DNA from 3 places in the Vibrio lentus genome. Region 2 is predicted to be linked to each of the others. Evidence: riboswitches for the same ligand, from Rfam matches in the RefSeq annotation. Region 2 holds a riboswitch; each other region holds the start of a gene.
What was found. Region 2 has a riboswitch for thiamine pyrophosphate ahead of thiD (bifunctional hydroxymethylpyrimidine kinase/phosphomethylpyrimidine kinase). Riboswitches for the same ligand answer to the same signal wherever they lie in the genome.
Positions count from the first base shown of each region.

Region 1: another riboswitch for thiamine pyrophosphate. It lies ahead of thiC (phosphomethylpyrimidine synthase ThiC); the one in region 2 lies ahead of thiD (bifunctional hydroxymethylpyrimidine kinase/phosphomethylpyrimidine kinase).
Region 3: another riboswitch for thiamine pyrophosphate. It lies ahead of thiB (thiamine ABC transporter substrate binding subunit); the one in region 2 lies ahead of thiD (bifunctional hydroxymethylpyrimidine kinase/phosphomethylpyrimidine kinase).

Region 1 is NZ_JAUFQE010000002.1:2,983,605-2,987,808, reverse strand. Features, by position in the region: gene QWZ07_RS21950 (multicopper oxidase family protein) at 1-1,366, shown strand, start outside; gene crcB (fluoride efflux transporter CrcB) at 1,466-1,849, shown strand; TPP riboswitch at 1,912-2,010, shown strand; gene thiC (phosphomethylpyrimidine synthase ThiC) at 2,140-4,089, shown strand; gene QWZ07_RS21935 (thiamine phosphate synthase) at 4,089-4,204, shown strand, end outside.
Region 2 is NZ_JAUFQE010000001.1:724,078-728,281, reverse strand. Features, by position in the region: gene QWZ07_RS02970 (helix-turn-helix domain-containing protein) at 1-704, shown strand, start outside; gene QWZ07_RS02965 (DMT family transporter) at 790-1,707, shown strand; TPP riboswitch at 1,807-1,918, shown strand; gene thiD (bifunctional hydroxymethylpyrimidine kinase/phosphomethylpyrimidine kinase) at 2,015-2,923, shown strand; gene QWZ07_RS02955 (ABC transporter ATP-binding protein) at 2,913-3,671, shown strand; gene QWZ07_RS02950 (ABC transporter permease) at 3,664-4,204, shown strand, end outside.
Region 3 is NZ_JAUFQE010000002.1:2,670,298-2,674,501, forward strand. Features, by position in the region: gene thiP (thiamine/thiamine pyrophosphate ABC transporter permease ThiP) at 1-981, opposite strand, end outside; gene thiB (thiamine ABC transporter substrate binding subunit) at 1,047-2,039, opposite strand; TPP riboswitch at 2,093-2,212, opposite strand; gene QWZ07_RS20415 (flavin prenyltransferase UbiX) at 2,256-2,879, opposite strand; gene mpl (UDP-N-acetylmuramate:L-alanyl-gamma-D-glutamyl-meso-diaminopimelate ligase) at 2,893-4,204, opposite strand, start outside.

The DNA of each region.
Region 1 (4,204 bases), on a different contig from region 2:
TAAATTTATTCAATCATCTCTCGCTATATCTGCACTAACTGTTTTGCCCGCTTGTTCTATGAAGCAGTCTGTTGATGGGCAAGGTAAGTATGTCTATGACTTAATTGCTGAACCTTCAACAGCTGAGTTAGTCGCGGGATTTGATACCAATGTTTTAGCTTTTAATGGACAGATCCCAGCTCCGACGATTCGATGTCGACAGGGTGAAAAAGTCATAATTCGTTTTACGAATAAGCTATCAGAGCCGACGACTATCCATTGGCATGGCTTAAGAATTCCTATCGAAATGGATGGAGTTCCCTTCTTAAGTCAGCCACCAATCATGCCAGGTGAAACATTCATTTATGAGTTTACGCCGCCAGATGCTGGCACATTTTGGTATCACCCACATATGAATAGCGTTAAACAACTCGGTATGGGTTTAGTTGGCCTTATTATCGTAGAAGAAAGCACTCCAGTGCAGTTTGACGAAGAACACGCATTGATGCTTAAACATTGGCATATCGACAAGCAAGGTCAATGGAAAGACTTAATGATTCCTCGACTCAGTGCTCGTATGGGCACTCCTGGTGAGTGGAGTAGTGTTAATGGAGTTCATGAACCCGTATATCGGTTGAAGCAGTATGCAACGACTCGACTGCGGATTGCCAATGTCGATAATACGATCACTTATCCTATTGCTATCGAAGGGGCAGAGGCATGGGTGATTGCCATCGATGGTAACCCTGTAAAATCGCCTTACAAACTGACTCAACATAAAATTGGTCCAGGGATGCGTGTTGATATCGGACTGATCGCTCCCAAAGCTGGTGAGCGAATTAACGTTCTCCAAATGAAGGGGCGTTTTCCATTTTCTTTGTGCGAATTTGAAGTCGTAGATTCAACATTTACTCAAGAGCGAGTGTTGCCATTATTACCATTGAATCCAGTACCCAACCTAGATCTTACTAATGCTGAAGAGATCGATTTCGTGTTCGAGTGGGAGGGTGCAGTTTCACCTGTATCTAAAGATGGTAAATCGATGCCTAAATTTTGGCTTACTAATAAACGAGCGTGGGAGGGGATGAGCAAAGACAATATCCCTGAGCCGTTGGCGACTTTAGATCTAGGTAAGACTTACATATTCGATCTTAAGAACGTCACTCAATATCATCACCCGATTCATATTCATGGTCATACATTCACTGTATTGGAACTTGATGGTAAAAAAATTGAAGAACCTTTCCATACCGATACCGTGCTACTTGGAAAAAACGGCCGAGCGAAAGCCGCATTTGTTGCCGACAACCCAGGACGTTGGATGTATCACTGTCATGTTATAGAACACATGAAAACGGGTTTAATGGGATATATCGAAGTTAAGTGACACCTGTAACGTTTAATATTTGCGCATGCATTCTTAGTTCTACCCTCGCTTTTATCGGCGTTAAAGCTAGAATATAGGGATTATTGTTTGGGAGGATTCATGGGTCAGTTATCTATTTTAGGTTTTATTGCCATTGGTGGCGCATTTGGTGCTTGTTCGCGCTATTTGATTTCAGAGTTATGTGTGGTGATGCTAGGGCGTGGTTTTCCTTATGGTACGCTAACTGTTAACGTGGTTGGCTCTTTAATTATGGGCTTACTCATCGCAGCGTTTGAGAATGAGATGGTTGCGACAGAACCATGGAGACAAATTATCGGTCTTGGCTTCCTTGGAGCACTGACTACATTTTCTACATTTTCGATGGATAACGTGCTTCTTATGCAGCAGGGTGCTTTCTTTAAGATGGGACTCAATGTGTTACTCAACGTGGTTCTCAGCATCTCAGCAGCATGGATCGGCTTCCAACTTTTGATAAAGTCTTAAAACTTTCTTACGATTTGTTAACAACTCGGCTTGGTTTATCCAAGCCGTTTTTATATACTCGATCGAACTTGTCGGAGTGCCATATGGCTGAGACCGTTAACTCGGGATCCGTTGAACCTGATCAGGCTAATACCTGCGAAGGGAACAAGAGTAGATATCTAACTAGAATCCCTCTAGAGATCTATCTCCAGATCACAACTGTATTTCTTACCGTGATCCCTCTTGTAGCATCTAATCCGTCAAGCATTTTTATCCCTATAAATAATGGCTAAAGGCCAAGGAAAAATGCTATGTCGAGTCGTAAACAAGCAAGACTGGAAGCGAAGAATTTCATCGATTCTTTATCCGTACAACCTTATCCAAATTCCAAAAAAGCTTACATCCAAGGATCTCGAGAAGATATTCAAGTCCCTGTACGAGAAATATCACTCGCTGATAGCCTTGTCGGTGGTACCAAAAAAGAGCCTGTATTCGAACCTAATGTACCCATTCAAGTTTACGATACCTCAGGTGTTTACACTGACCCCACACATCAAATAGACCTGTATAGCGGCCTTCCTAAGTTGCGTGAGCAATGGATTGATGAGCGTGGTGATACGGAACTGTTAGACGATGTAAGCTCTGTTTACACTAAAGAACGTTTAGAAGATGAAACTCTAGACGACCTTCGTTACGGCAACCTACCTAGAATTCGTCGCGCGACTGGCGATCAATGTGTTACTCAGCTGCACTATGCTCGTCAGGGAATTATCACTCCTGAGATGGAGTACATTGCTATACGTGAGAACATGGGGCGTCAGAAGTTTGCTGATGAGCAGCTTAACCACCAACATCCTGGCCATAACTTTGGCGCAAACCTGCCAAAAGAAATTACCCCTGAGTTCGTGCGTAAAGAGGTTGCTGAAGGTCGAGCTATTATCCCTTCAAACATCAACCACCCAGAATCAGAACCGATGGTTATTGGTCGTAACTTCTTAGTGAAGGTGAACGCTAATATCGGTAACTCTTCAGTAAGCTCTTCGATTGAAGAAGAAGTTGAGAAGCTAGTATGGTCAACCCGTTGGGGTGGCGATACCGTAATGGACCTTTCCACAGGGCGTAATATTCACGAGACTCGTGAGTGGATCCTGCGTAATAGCCCAGTACCAATCGGTACGGTTCCTATGTATCAAGCCCTTGAAAAAGTGAATGGCGTTGCGGAAGATCTTAACTGGGAAGTGATGCGCGATACTTTGATTGAACAAGCAGAGCAGGGTGTTGATTACTTCACTATCCACGCAGGTTTGTTGCTTCGCTACGTTCCGATGACGGCTAAACGTGTCACCGGCATTGTTTCTCGTGGTGGTTCTATTATCGCGAAATGGTGTCTTGCTCATCACCAAGAGAGCTTCCTTTATACTCACTTCCGCGAGATCTGCGAGATCTGTGCGAAGTACGACGTTGCTCTGTCATTAGGTGATGGCTTGCGTCCAGGCTCTATTGCAGATGCCAACGATGAGGCTCAATTCTCGGAGTTACGTACTCTAGGTGAGCTGACTAAAGTGGCTTGGGAATATGATGTTCAGGTGATCATTGAAGGCCCTGGACATGTACCTATGCACCTTATTAAGGAAAACATGGACGAGCAGCTAGAGCACTGCCATGAAGCGCCTTTCTATACATTAGGCCCGCTGACTACAGATATCGCTCCGGGTTATGACCACATTACATCTGGAATTGGCGCGGCGATGATTGGTTGGTACGGTTGTGCGATGCTTTGTTATGTAACCCCTAAAGAGCATTTAGGCTTACCAAATAAAGAAGATGTGAAGACCGGCCTGATTACTTACAAACTGGCAGCACATGCTGCAGACTTGGCAAAAGGTCATCCTGGTGCACAAATCCGAGATAATGCATTGTCTAAAGCACGTTTTGAATTCCGTTGGGAAGACCAATTTAATCTAGCTTTAGATCCGGAAACAGCACGTTCTTTCCACGATGAAACCCTGCCACAAGAGTCGGGCAAGGTTGCTCACTTCTGCTCTATGTGTGGACCTAAGTTCTGCTCGATGAAGATTTCTCAAGAAGTTCGAGAGTATGCGAAAGACACTGAACAAGTAGCCGCGGATCAGGCTATCGAGATTAAGATGCTAGGTAACCCGTTGGAGGGAATGCGTCAAAAATCACAAGAGTTCCGTGATACTGGCTCTGAACTTTATCACCCTGCTGTAGGCGTAAAAGAAGCTCAATTAGAGGAATAATGACAGTGAATATTCTCATCCCATCTCAATACATAGAGTTAACGGGGGAGGTTCAAAACTGTCTATTGGTTGCTAAACGACAAGGTTTAGCAACTGATGCAGTTGAGTTGGGTGT
Region 2 (4,204 bases):
CTTACACCAAGCAATTTAATACCCATGCTCATGATGACCATCATCAATTGGTATTGCCGATCCAAGGCAGTATTAACATCGAGATGGTGGGGTATGTCGGCAAAGTGGCCGTGGGCGAATGTGTGGTAATTCCGGTAACCACAGCGCATGCGTTTAAGGCGGATGAAGCCGCGCGGTTTATTGTCGCAGATATGGCAGAGTTGCCGCAGCACTTGTTAGAGCATGAGCTCTCGGTTTTCACGATCACACCGCCTTTAATGAGCTTCTTGCTGTTCGTTGAGAAGCAGCTGGAATATCAGGTCGATAGTGGCATTGAGTCATCAGTTTTGGATGTGTTTTCACTGCTGTTAGAGCAACAACAAGTCAGCAAGAGCATCGACCCAAGAATCCGTGCGGTACAAAGATTGATAGCGGATAATTACGCCCAACCTCTCTCTATATCTCAACTTGCAGAAACGGCCTGTTTGAGTCCCACTCAATTCAAAAAACGCTTCAAAGAGTGCTTGGGTATCAGTGCGCTTAAATACATCACTCGATATCGTATGGAGAAAGCTCAAGCCTTGTTAACTCATACCGATCTACCCGTTCAATTGATCGCTGAAAATGTGGGCTATAGTGATGTGTCTGCTTTCAGTCGTCGCTTCTCTCAGCATTTTGGAATGTCTCCAAGGGCGTTTTTGGGTTCGATGAAAGAGAGTCTTTAGAAACAACAATAGCGTCCTTTCGGCAAACTAACTTATATCAATCTTCACTATTATCTATTTCAGAAATGAAAATTGGGTAATAGAAATGAATCTTGCCATCAATCGCGTTAACGAATTCCAAATGGGCACTTTGGCCATCTTGTTTGCTTCTATTTTATGGGGCACGACGGGCACCGCCGCAAGTTTTGCGCCTGATCTAAGCCCATTAGCGATTGGTGCTTTCTCTATGGGCGTCGGTGGTCTAATGCAAGCGGGCTTGGCGTATCGACAAATCCTATTCGCTTTCGACAAACTTATGCAGAACAAGAAGCTGTTGACAGTGAGTGCTTTGGCTTTAGCGGTCTATCCTTTAGCTTTCTATTCTTCAATGAAATTATCAGGCGTGGCGATCGGTACCGTGGTTTCGATTGCTACCGCACCTTTCTTTTCTGCACTGTTAGAGTGTCTTATTAGCAAAAAGAATAATATCAACCGACGTTGGCTTACTAGCTTTGCGATTGGTGTGGTAGGTATTGGGCTGTTGGTGTTTTCAGAATCTTCATCGGCGAATGAATCCGGTGATGCTCTCAAGCTGTTAGGTATTGGCTTAGGTCTGGTCGCTGGGTTGTGTTACGCCATTTATTCTTGGGCGACCAAAGCACTGATCGATAAAGGGATTAAGTCACAAGCGGCGATGGGCAGTATTTTTGGCCTCGGTGCGATGCTGTTGCTGCCAACGCTCTGGTTTACTGGTGATAACCTGTTTTCCTCACAGACCAACGTATTAGTCATCAGTTATCTTACGCTGATTCCACAATGTTTGGGTTATATCGCGTTCAGTTTTGGTTTACGTCACGTCACCGCGAGCAGTGCCAATCTGCTGACCTTGTTTGAACCAGTAGTCGCAGCGGTGCTTGCCGTTTGTGTTGTCGGTGAGCTTATTCCTTTTACAGGCTGGCTAGGTATGTCTCTGATTGTTTTGTGCTTGTTTATACAGTCGAAGCCATCTAAAGGAACGTTATAAGTATTTGTTTTTTTTGAGCCTAATTGAAATTTTTTCATGTGTAATTCTTATAATTGAATAAAATCAGTATCTCAGTTGTGAGAGTGCTGTTACTATCGCTATCAATAGTCGGGGGGCACATACCTTATTTGGTGTTTGCTGAGATCGTTAATCGAGACCCGTTGAACCTGATTCAGTTAACACTGGCGTAGGGAACTATAAGCACTCGATCTACGTCTGCACCCATGAAAACTTTCATGAGCCTAATGCGACTTCTCCTTCGATCAGTGTTCGTTCTCCTACGTCTTGTAAGATAGTAGGAGCGACAATGACACACAGTTCTATTTCAAAAGATTTAACGCCAAAAGCCTCAACTCCAAAACCCTCAACACAGCAGCACTCTGCTGAAGACACGATTCGCACGAATACTCCGATTGTTTTAACCATCGCGGGTTCTGACAGTGGCGGCGGTGCCGGTATCCAAGCTGATATTAAAGCCATGTCTGCTACCGGTAGTTTTGCTTGTTCTGTGATTACCGCTATCACTTCCCAGAACACTCAAGGCGTGTCAGCCATTTTTCCTATTCCACTCGACCATGTCGCTAGCCAGTTAGATGCGGTTTTTACTGATCTCAATATCGTGGCAGTGAAAGTCGGCATGTTGGCCGATTCGCAAATCATCAAAGTTGTCGCGGACAAAATCAAACAATACCAACCTAAACACCTAGTGATCGACCCTGTAATGGTCGCGACAAGTGGTGATCTGCTGTTAGAAAACTCGGCTACCACCACGCTAAAACAAGAGCTGATTCCGCTCGCAGACATCATTACTCCTAACTTGCCAGAAGGCGCAGCACTGACAGGCAAAGCTGTCCCTGAAAGCGAAGCCGAAATGCAGGGCATGATTGAAGACCTACGTGCACTGGGTGCCAAAGCCGTTCTTCTCAAAGGCGGCCACTTAGAGAAGGATGAGAACAGTAACGATTTACTGATTCTGCCAACCACATCTGCTCTGATTAGCGCGAAGCGTTTTCCTACCAAAAACACGCATGGCACGGGCTGTACGCTTTCTTCTGCTATTGCTTCTTTCTTGGCTCAAGGCAACACGCTTTCAGAGGCTGTCGACCTAGGCAAACAATACATTTCGCGCGCGATTGCTCATGCTGATGAGTTGCAAGTTGGCCAAGGTCATGGCCCGGTAAATCACTTCTTCGCTGGGCACGGTAATGTCCGTTAATACGGTGGGTGTTCAACTCAGCAATGCCTCCTTACGTTATAACGACAGTGAGCACGCTACCTTGTCTGGGTTGTCGCTTAGCTTAAACGCAGGTAAGTGGACGGTGTTGCTGGGTCGAAGTGGCTGCGGAAAAACCACGGTATTACGTTATCTGGCAGGCTTGTTGGACGACAAGGTGGAGTGGCAGGGCACATTGGCAACGTCCGATGAACTGCCTTTAACGGATCGCATCGCTTACATGGCGCAGCAGGATTTATTACTGCCGTGGCTGTCGGTTATCGACAATGTATGCCTGAGTCATCGCTTTCAAAATCCAGCTTCTGATAAAGCACTTCAAACCAATCAAGCACTAGAGTTGCTCGCTGCGGTTGGTTTGGTCGATTACGCGAATGCGATGCCAGATCAATTGTCTGGCGGTATGCGTCAGCGTGTTGCTTTGGCTCGCACCTTAATGCAAGACAAGCCAGTGGTGCTGATGGATGAGCCTTTCTCTGCGCTGGATGCGGTAACAAGACACAAGTTACAGAGCTTAGCGTGTGAACTGTTAAGAGATAAAACTGTTGTGTTGATCACTCATGATCCACAAGAGGCGGTGCGTTTGGCGGATAACTTGTATGTGTTGCAAGGCACACCTGCGAGTGCACAGTCATTGTCGGTGCCTAATACAGCTACGCCACGAGTGTTAGACGGTGAATGTGCTGAGTTACAACAAGCGATCTTAGATCAGTTGGAGCGTGATTATGAATGATCTAACGCGAAGCGAAGCTGTGGCTCGTTCAACTAACACACAGATCACGACTAAGCGCCCGCGTCAGATGAATCCCGTTATGCGTTTGCTGATCAGTAGTGCTGTGATTCTCGGTTTATGGCAACTGGTGGTGGTTATCTTCGAGATGCCAAGCTTCATTCTGCCAGCTCCCGAAGAAGTCTTCATCAAGCTAATTGAACGTTACGACGTGCTACTCAAACACACTTGGGTGACTGCGCAGGAGATCTTACTTGGTCTATTGCTCGGTTTATCCATGGGGCTGTTTTTCGCCCTACAGATGTTGATGTTCGAACCGCTGAAACGTTGGTTGTTGCCTATCTTAATTGCTAGCCAAGCGATCCCTGTGTTTGCGATTGCGCCAGTGTTGATGCTGTGGCTTGGTTATGGCATCGCGTCAAAAGTGGTGATGGCGGCGATCATTATCTTCTTCCCTGTGACTACCTGTTGCTACGACGGCCTGCGAAATACACCGACTGGTTATCTTGATCTTGCTAAGACCATGGGTGCATCGA
Region 3 (4,204 bases), on a different contig from region 2:
GGTCATTAACGCCGCCCAAAACGGTTCACTGCTGAGTACCGTCAAAGCTTGAGAGTTAATACCACTAAAGATAACCATGGCTAATGGCGGCAATACCAGCATTGAGACTACGATGATCCAAAAGCTATCCCAAGCTTTTGACCACCAGCTGTCCTTAACCAAATATTTATCTTCCGACAGCTGGCTGGCTGTCACAGAGATTGACTTAGACAGGCGCTGAATACTCACCGCTAACACACCACACAGTAGCATTTGCCATATTGCGAGTAACGCACCAGCCTGTAAGTCAAAGTCGAATTTAATCGCTTGATAGATGGCTAGTTCAATCGTGGTCGATTTAGGGCCTCCACCAAGAGCCATTACGGTAGCAAAGCTGGTGAAGCACAACATGAAAACTAAACCACAAACATGTGGTAGTTGTTGTCTTAAACGTGGCCATTCGACCCATTTAAATTTATTCCAATGGCTCATGCCCAAATGAGCACACAGCTTGTGTTGCTCGGCAGGCACGGTATCCAAAGCTTGTAAAAGTAAACGGCTAGCATAAGGCAGATTAAAGAAAACGTGCGCCAGCAAAATGCCATTCAAACCATAAATCGAGAATGGCAATTCAATGTCGAAGTTAGCCAAAAATTTAGCTAACCAGCCACTGTTACCATAAATCGCAAGCAAGCCAAAGACACCGACTAACACAGGCAGAACCAAAGTCGACGCGAACAGTCTTAACAACAAAGCTCGTCCAAAAAATTGCCTGCGACACAGAGCATGAGCAACGGGTATAGCAAAGCCAACACTCAGCACAGTTGAGAGTATCGCTTGATAAAAACTGAATTTCGTTACATGCCAATAGTAAGGATCGGACCATACTTGGCTGATATCAAGAGAAGGGGCATTGCTAAGCAATGCCCCAACTGCTGAAACCACGAAGGCGGTAATGAGTATCGCAACCCAGATCCCGACCTTAGGTGTTTTCTTTATCATAAATTGATTTTTTACCGTGAATAGTTCGCTCAAAGTATATCGAACGAACTTTTAAATACAGGACGTTAAAAAGTAAGCGCACTCTGCCATTCGCGAATCCAAGGCTTACGCTTAGCGGCAATTTCTTCAGGCGTAAAGCTCAGAGCTTTCTGCGGTACCGTTAACTGCTCGAACCCTTTTGGTAGTTCGATGTCAGTCACTGGGTACATCCAGTTGCCCGTTGGCATTGCTGATTGGAATTCGTCACTTAGAATAAACGCCATAAACTCATCAGCAAGTTTCTCGTTCTTGCTACCTTTTACCTTGGCTGCCACTTCAACTTGAGTGTAATGACCTTCTTCAAAGCTTGCAGCTGCGTACTTAGAATCACTTTCTGCAATGATGTGATAAGCCGGAGAAGTTGTGTAAGACAACACTAAATCAGACTCTCCTTCTAGAAACATAGAGTAAGCTTCAGACCAGCCTTTAGTCACAGTAACCGTTTTCTGAGCAAGTTTCTTCCATGCTGCAGTTGCTTCATCACCGTAAACCGACTTCATCCAAAGCATCATGCCTTGGCCTGGTGTTGATGTACGTGGGTCTTGGTAGATAACCTTGAGGTCATCACGCTGCTCGACCAATTCTTTCAAACTCTTAGGCGGGTTTGCTAATTTCTCTTTGTTATAGATAAACGCAAAGTAACCAAAATCATAAGGAACAAAGGTGCTGTCGTTCCAACCGTTAGGAAGTGTCACTGATGACGTATCAACACTGTGCTCAGCTAATAAGCCTGTCGCTTTCGCTTCAGCCATTAGATTATTATCTAGGCCTAACACGATGTCTGCTTTGCTGTTACCACCTTCAAGACGCAAGCGGTTAAGAATAGACACGCCATCTTCTAGCGCGACAAAATTCACATCACAGCCACACTTTTCTTCGAATGCTTTTTCAACGGCAGGACGAGGGCCCCAATCCGCAGCAAAAGAATCATAGGTATATACAGTTAGAGTATTGTCTGCAGCAACGGCAGAAAAAGAGATGGCTGTAGTAACAGCAAGGGTTGTTAATGTGAATTTCACTGGACGCTCTCCATGGTCTGAGCGGCACAGGTTTGAGGGAGGAGAACGGTAGAAGTTGTTCCTAACTCAATTCCTACGCCAGCATTATCTGGTTCAGGTTTACGGGTCCCAAGCACTTGCTTGATCTCAGCTCGCATTCATTATTTGAATGGTTAGCTCCCCGATGAGTGTTCAGAATTGTAATTCGAATTTTAACAATAAGCTATCAAGTTTGGATCAATTACGTTGATCGTAACCCCAACGTGGCACTAAACCTTGCTCAATACCAAGATGATCCAAAATACGCGCCACCATAAAATCGACCAGATCTTCGATCGACTTAGGTTGGTGATAAAAACCCGGAGCCGCAGGCATGATCGTTACGCCCATGGTCGAGAGTTTGTGCATGTTCTCTAGATGCAGCGTAGAAAATGGCGTCTCACGAACCACCAACAGCAGCTGGCCTCGCTCTTTCATAACCACATCAGCAGCTCGCTCAATCAGGTTATCTGATAGACCATGAGCAATTGAAGCTAAGCTTCCCGCAGAACATGGACACACCACCATCTGCTTCGGTGCTGCAGAACCAGAGGCAACCGGTGAGAACCAGTCATCTTTGCCACACACCACCAGCTTTTCTGGGTCGCAACCTAAATGCTTAACCAAAGCTTGTTTCGCTGCGTCAGGCCCAGCAGGTAACTTAAGTTCATGCTCAGTCGCCAACACCACTCGCGCTGCCGACGATATCAGCAAATAGACCTGATAATCTGCCGCCAATAGGCATTCAAGTAAACGCAGTCCGTAAGGCGCACCAGATGCGCCAGTGAAAGCGAGGGTTATAGCTTTATCGTGTTTTGTCATGTTCTCAATTACTTCAAATTATAGGGGCTTGGATGCCGTTAGCCCTGAGTGCCAACGCATCCAACAGTTTCTGGTGAATACCACCAAAACCACCGTTACTCATTACCAAGATTTGGTCGCCCGCTTGTGCCTCTGAGACAATTCTAGCAACGAATGCGTCCATGTCATCACTAACGTGCGCGGGTTGATGGCACGCATCGGCCACGTCTTGTACAGACCAATCAATGTTATCCGGTTGGAATAAGTAGGTAGAATCCGCCTGCTTGAGCGAATCAGCCAAGGTTTCTTTGTGCACACCACGCTTCATGGTGGCAGAACGCGGCTCTAAAACGGCAATGATTTTCTTTGTGTCGACCTTATTACGTAAGCCGCCCAGCGTAAGTTCAATCGCTGTAGGGTGATGAGCAAAATCGTCATAGACAGAAACGCCTGCCACTTCGCCTTTAAACTCTAAGCGACGCTTGGTATTAATGAACGTCGCCAGTGATTCGCACCCTAAGTCAGGTGTGACACCAACATGCCTTGCCGCCGCAATCGCCATCAAAGCATTGTTGACGTTATGATCGCCAACCAAATCCCAATCTACGGTTCCAACACATTCACCTTGGAAGTACACCTCAAATTTAGAGCCGTCTTTAACCAGTTTCTTGGCATCCCAATCACCGAGTTCACCACTCGACTCAGTTTCACTCCAGCAGCCACGAGATAACACATCTTGGATCGCGGTGTCTTGCTTCGGTGAGAAAATACGGCCATTACTTGGTACAGTGCGAACCAAATGATGGAACTGTCGCTTGATTGCCTCAAGATCATCAAAGATATCTGCATGATCGAATTCGAGATTGTTCATCACTAACGTTCTTGGGTGGTAATGAACAAACTTAGATCGCTTATCGAAGAAAGCGCTGTCGTATTCGTCAGCTTCAACCACGAAGAACATGCTTTCACCAAGGCGAGCAGAGATACCAAAGTTACCCAACACACCACCAACAAGAAAGCCCGGCGCGTAACCGCAGTCTTCAAGGATCCAAGCCAGCATGCTCGATGTTGTTGTCTTACCATGCGTTCCAGATACCGCCAGAACCCAACGGTCATGCAACAAGAACTCTTGCAACCACTGCGGCCCTGAAGTGTATCTAAGGTTGTTATCCAATACATACTCAACACACGGGTTACCACGGCTCATCGCATTGCCAATGACTACTAAGTCAGGTCTTGGTTCTAATTGGCTCGGGTCGAACCCTTCAATAATCTCAATCCCCTGAGACTCCAACAAGGTGCTCATTGGAGGATAAACATTCGCGTCACTACCAGTAACCTTGTGA